Regions from separate parts of the Faecalimonas hominis genome, predicted to be linked through region 1. Evidence: predicted binding sites of a transcription regulator. Region 1 holds the regulator's gene; the other holds the start of a gene.
What was found. The regulator HrcA, encoded in region 1, represses chaperone genes, less so after heat shock. The targets are predictions, from matches to a motif close to TGTTAGCACTCNNNNNNNNNGAGTGCTAACA.
Positions count from the first base shown of each region.

Region 2: htpG (molecular chaperone HtpG) is a predicted target of HrcA. The motif match lies at 1,280-1,310, and genes of this name have one in related genera.

Region 1 covers NZ_BAAHSH010000049.1:85,124-88,562, forward strand. The annotation lists gene ACYQ35_RS09485 (alpha-hydroxy-acid oxidizing protein) at 1-919, shown strand, start outside; gene hrcA (heat-inducible transcriptional repressor HrcA) at 1,074-2,117, shown strand; gene grpE (nucleotide exchange factor GrpE) at 2,145-2,753, shown strand; gene dnaK (molecular chaperone DnaK) at 2,892-3,439, shown strand, end outside.
Region 2 covers NZ_BAAHSH010000004.1:41,449-44,887, reverse strand. The annotation lists gene htpG (molecular chaperone HtpG) at 1-1,208, opposite strand, end outside; gene ACYQ35_RS00770 (FtsX-like permease family protein) at 1,350-3,439, opposite strand, start outside.

The DNA.
Region 1 (3,439 bases):
CGGACCGGGAGCAAAGGGAACAGGAGATACTGCCATACGCAATTATGAAAAATGGCAGGAAATTCGTCTGCAGATGGATACGATTGGGAAAAATCAAAAAGCAGATACAACTTTCAATATTTTTGGAAAAACTTTTCGTTATCCGTTATTTGCAGGCCCGGTAGGTGCTGTCAATTTACACTACGGGAAAAAATATAATGATGAATCTTACAATAATATTTTAGTTTCAGCCTGTGCGGAAGCGGGGATTGCAGCGATGACAGGGGACGGCGTAAACGAAAATGTTATGCAGGTTGCGACAGAAGCGATTAAAAAAGCCAATGGAATCGGAATTCCGACAATAAAGCCGTGGGATATGGAGAAAATTAAAGAAAAAATGAAATTGGTAGATGCGTCAGGTGCATTTGCGGTGGCTATGGACATAGATGCGTCAGGATTACCGTTTTTACAGGCGGAAAATTCAGGGGCAGGGAAAAAATCGGTGGAAGAATTACATCGCATTGCGAAAAGTACATATGCTCCGTTTATCGTAAAAGGAGTTATGACAGTTCGCGGAGCGTTGAAGGCGGAGTCTGCGGGAGCAGATGCGATTGTTGTTTCTAATCATGGCGGAAGAGTGCTTGATCAATGTCCTGCAACAGCGGAAGTGCTTGAAGAAATTGCAAACGCAGTAAAAGGAAAGATGAAAATTTTCGTGGACGGGGGTATCCGTTCGGGAGCAGACGTATTTAAGGCACTTGCTTTGGGAGCGGACGGCGTCATTATTTGCAGACCATTTGTAACTGCGTTATATGGCGGCGGAGAAGAAGGTGTAAAATTATATATTGAAAAGGTAGGACAGGAACTTGCGGACGCAATGGAAATGTGCGGTGCAAATTCATTGAAAGAGATTACAAAAGAAATGATTTGGCGTCCTTAGGAAGAGAAAGGCATGGGAAAAAACTCATGTCTTTAATTTTATAAAAAATATATAAACACTATTGACAAACGAAAAACATAGTGCTATCTTAATACTCGCAAGGTGTTAGCACTCGAAAGTTATGAGTGCTAATAAAAAGAAAAGGAGGTAAGAGATGAAGTCAAATCAGGAACTAGATGCGAGAAAGATGAAAATTCTTCAGACAATCATTAAGACGTATTTAGAAACAGGCGAACCGGTTGGCTCAAGAACAATTTCAAAATATACAGACTTGAATTTAAGTTCTGCGACAATACGAAATGAAATGGCTGATTTGGAAGATTTAGGCTACATTATTCAACCTCATACATCGGCAGGAAGAATTCCTTCGGATAAAGGATACAGACTTTATGTCGACATGCTGATGGAAGAGAAAGAGCAGGAAGTCACCGATATGAAAGAGCAGATGCTCGAAAAGGCAGATAAGATGGATCAGTTGTTAAAGCAGGTGGCGAGGGTGCTGGCAAACAGTACCAATTATGCGACAATGATTTCTGCTCCGACTTATAATAGGAATAAACTAAAATTCATTCAACTGTCGCAGGTAGATGAGAATCAGATTATTGCCGTTATCGTAATGGAAGGAAATATCATTAAGAACAAGATTGTGACCGTATCAGAGTGTTTGGGAAATGAAACATTATTGAAATTAAATATGTTGCTGAATACAAACCTGAACGGAATGTCTATTGAAGAAATTAATCTTGGAATGATTGCAAGACTGAAAGAACAGGCGGGTATCCATAGCGAAGTTATCAGCGAAGTGTTAGATGCGGTTGCTGAGGCGATACAGTTAGACAATGATTTGGAAATCTACACAAGCGGGGCAACCAATATTTTCAAATATCCTGAATTGAGCGATAACCAGAGTGCACAGGAGATTATCAGTGCATTTGAGGAGAAACAACAGTTGGTAAGTCTTGTGACAGAGACACTTTCCAGTGAAGATAACAAAGGAATTCAGGTGTATATAGGAAACGAAACTCCGGTACAGACAATGAAAGATTGCAGTGTTGTAACGGCAACTTATGAATTGGGAGAGGGAATGCAGGGAACGATAGGAATTATCGGCCCGAAACGAATGGATTATGAAAATGTAATGAGGACGCTGAAGACACTTATGGTAGAGTTAGATGCGATATTTCATAAAGAACATTAGAAAGGTGGAACACCGGTGGATAAGAAGATGAGTAATGAAGAAATGGTAAAAGAAGCGGTGGAAGAGGCAAAGAAAAATGCTCAGTTGGAAAATGAAGAGACTGAAGAAGCCGTTGAGGAGGCAGAAGTAGAAGAAACTGAAGCCGAAGAGACAGAAGATAAAAAAGACAAAAAGTTATTCAAACGCAAGCCGAAGAAAGATAAGAAAGACGAGCAGATTGAAGACTTAACAGATAAATTAACAAGACAGATGGCAGAGTTTGATAATTATCGTAAACGTACAGAGAAAGAAAAAACAGCAATGTACGAAATTGGAGCAAAAGAGGTAGTTGAAAAAATCTTACCGGTTGTGGATAACTTTGAAAGAGGTTTGGCAGCAGTTCCGGAAGATAAGAAAGATGATTCTTTTGTAGCCGGAATGGAGATGATTTACAAACAAATAATGACTTCATTGGAAGAAATCGGAGTAAAACCGATTGAAGCAGTAGGAAAAGAGTTCAATCCGGATTTTCATAATGCGGTCATGCATATTGAAGACGAAGAACTCGGAGAGAACATTGTGGCGGAAGAATTCCAGAAAGGTTACACTTACAGAGAAAGCGTAGTACGTCACAGTATGGTAAAAGTAGCGAATTAAACCTGAGCACTTAGTGAGGTGTTTTCGAACTTAGTGCGAAGGTTGTCCGAGGAACTTGGCGAGGTGTTTCACGAGCCTGGTGAGTTGGACTTCCTTAATAGAAATTATAGGTATTTTAGAATTTAGGAGGAATTAATCATGGGAAAAATTATTGGTATTGACTTAGGAACAACAAACAGTTGTGTAGCAGTTATGGAAGGTGGACAGCCAACAGTAATCGCAAATACAGAAGGGGCAAGAACAACACCATCAGTTGTAGCATTTACAAAAACAGGAGAACGTTTAGTTGGTGAACCTGCAAAACGTCAGGCTGTAACAAACGCAGATAAAACAATTTCATCTATTAAAAGAGAAATGGGTACAGATTACAAGGTTACTATTGATGATAAAAAATATTCTCCACAGGAAATTTCAGCGATGGTACTTCAAAAATTAAAGGCAGATGCTGAAAGTTATTTGGGAGAAAAAGTTTCAGAAGCAGTTATCACAGTTCCTGCTTATTTCAACGATGCTCAGCGTCAGGCAACAAAAGACGCAGGTAAAATCGCAGGCCTTGATGTAAAACGTATCATCAACGAACCAACAGCAGCAGCACTTGCATATGGTCTTGATAACGAAAAAGAACAGAAAATTATGGTATATGACCTCGGTGGAGGTACATTCGATGTTTCTATCATTGAAATCGG
Region 2 (3,439 bases), on a different contig from region 1:
CCCGATAACTTATCAGCCACTTTTTTAGAAATATAGTCTGCGATTTTATTGACAAATCCGTCATTCTGCAATGCACTTCTTGATACATTTAACGGTAAGTCAGGACAATCGATTACACCTTTTAATAACATAAGGAATTCAGGAATAACTTCCTTAATATTATCCGCAATAAATACCTGATTGTTGTACAGTTTGATTGTACCCTCTATAGATTCATATTCTGTATTGATTTTCGGGAAATATAAAATTCCTTTTAGATTAAATGGATAATCCATGTTTAAATGAATCCAAAACAATGGTTCTTTGTAATCCATAAAGACTTTTCTGTAGAAATCAATATATTCTTCTTTTGTACACTCATTTGGGTGTTTACTCCAAAGTGGTGTTGTATCACTTAAAGATACGGAACGTTTGTTGATTTTCACCTTGTCAACAGCAGGAGAAACTTCTACCATCTCTTTTTCGCCGTTTTCATTCTCTTTTTCTTCCATCTTCGCTTCTTCATGGATATGTTCAACAACTACATCGTCTTCGCGAAGTTCGGATTCTAAAATCGTTTCATATTCCTGTTCCGCATTTTCTTTAGATAAGAAAATTTCAACCGGCATAAAGGAACAATATTTTTCAATTACTTCTCTTACACGGTATTCATTAGAAAATGCTACACTATCTTCATTTAAGAAAAGAGTGATTTCTGTTCCTACTGTGTCCTTTGTTCCCTCTTCCATATCATATTCTGTTCCGCCATCACAAGTCCAGTGTACAGATGTTGCACCTTCTTTGTAAGAAAGTGTGTCAATATGTACTTCGTCCGCAACCATAAATGCAGAATAAAATCCTAAACCGAAGTGACCTATCATATCATCTTCTGTTGTTTTGTCTTTATATTTTTCAAGAAATTCTGTTGCTCCTGAAAAAGCAATCTGTGTAATATACTCTTCCACTTCATCTGCTGTCATACCAATACCGGTATCAATGAATTTCAATGTCTTCTCTTCCGGATTCACAACAACCTCTATTTTCGCTTTATAGTCTTCCGGAATAGAGTATTCTCCCATCATATCCAGTTTTTTCAATTTTGTGATTGCATCACAACCGTTTGAAATTAACTCACGAACAAAAATATCGTGGTCAGAATACATCCATTTTTTAATAATCGGGAAAATATTTTCACTGTTGATAGAAAGATTTCCGTGTTTTGCTCCCATTTATAACAACTCCTTTTTCTTTTATTGCCTAACAGATATATTAATACCCTTATTTTTAAATGTCAATAGAAAATTAGCACTCATTCTAAATGAGTGCTAATAAAATTATAAAGAGTATAAAGTTTTTCTAAATTGTACTTTCTATTCCACACTTTTTAATGATTCCACCATATTAATTTTCTTCAATTTGTAATACATTACCCAGTTTACAAAAATTGAAAATCCGAATGTGAATAAAAGTGCAATCACATAACTTACGAAGTCTATATTTCTTCCAAACATTACATCATCAATTTCTACGGTCACAATAACAAACCGATGCAGTAAATATCCCATACCACACCCCGCAATCGAGCCAATCAGAGTCAGCAGAATATTTTCTCTGTAAACATAAGCCGCCACTTCTCCGTCATAGAAACCAAGCACTTTAATCGTTGCAAGTTCTCTCTTTCGCTCTGTAATGTTAATATTATTCAAATTATACAGAACAACAAACGCAAGCATTCCCGCCGCCACAATGAGAACAACAATAACACTGTTTAAAGTTTTTAACATATCGTCAATTCGCGTCTGGAGGTTGTCTGTATACTGCATATTCATTACCGCTTTTGTCTCCAGCATATCCTCACCTATCTGTAATGTTGTTTTCTCAGCTGCATTTTTTAACTTGTAAAGTTCACTGTTAAATGAAGGACTTTCTCCATACATTTTTTCATACATACCTTTTGTCAGATAAATGTAATGCCCCATATAATTTTCACATATCGCCGTAACAGTAACTTCTTTTTTCCTGCCGTCCTCATCTTTGATATAGACTTTATCACCTTTTTTTACATCTAATGTCTTTGCCATTTTTTCAGTTAAAACCGCGCCTGTTTCCGTAAGTTTATATTCTTCATCTGTCTTTCTGTCTTTCAAGGTCACAAATTTATCAAATTCCTTTGTATCTGACGGAACATACATATATACGTCCTTTTCCGTACTTCCTTTTCCCACTTTGATATTTTTCATGTAAATCTGTAAGGAATCCTTTATTTCACTTTGCGTTTCCTTATAAGTTTCCAACGCCTTTTTCTCTTCATCTGAGGCATCTTCATTTAACAGTGACTGTAGATTGTACTTCTGTATCTCCCCATATTGAATGACACTGATACTGAAAATGGAATCCTTCAGTCCGTACCCAACCAAGATAAGCGCCATACAGCCGCCAATTCCAAATATGGTCATGAAAAATCTTTTCTTGTAGCGAATGAGATTACGGATAGTAGATTTCCATATAAAACTAAGTCGTTTCCAGATAAACGGAATTTTTTCTAAAAATACTCTTTTTCCCTGCTTTGGTGACGGCGGTCTCATAAGCACTGCCGGGTGCTCCGCCATTTCTTTATAACAGGCAAGTATCGTCGCAAACATTGTACAGGCAACCGCTGCCACCGTTGCCATAACGGCATATTTCACATTATACGGAATAACGATATTCGGCATATGTACATACATAATCTGATATGCAAAAACAATCACATACGGATATAGTTTTTCTCCGATCAGAACACCTGCGATACTTCCTCCCACTGTGGCAATTAACGCATAGTTAATGTATTTTCCCGCAATCGAAAGACGGCTGTACCCCAGCGCTTTCATCGTTCCTATCTGTGTTCGCTGCTCTTCAACCATACGGGTCATCGTTGTCAGACTGATTAAAGTTGCCACAAGGAAAAAGATAAGCGGAAATACTTTACCAATCGCCTTAATTCTCTCCGCATTGTCTCCATAACCGCTGTATTCCGGAAATACTTCCCTGTTATTTACATACCATTTTGGCTTTCCAATCGTTCCGATTTCTTTTTTCGCGTCTGCGATTTTCTTTTCGCCATCGGAAATCTTTGCGTCCGCCTCTTTTTTTGCCGCGAGATATTCTTCCTTTCCTTTAGCCAGATCTTTCTCACTTTTTTTGATTGCCTCTTCTGCTTTTTTGAATTCCTTCTCTTTTGAAGTCAGTTCTGTTTTCCCCTGCTGCAGTTGTTTTTCCCCATCAGCAATCTGCTTTCCGGCTTTTTTCAACATCTCTTCATTGTGTGCAATTTCCTTTTTCGCCTGATTGATTGCTGTCTGACCTGCAGAAAGTTTCGCCTCTATTTCCTGCAACTGTCCTTTTAATGCGGATACCTGCCCTTCCATTTTCTGAATGGCATTTGCTATAACAGCCTGCTTCTTTTTCAGTTCCTCTATCT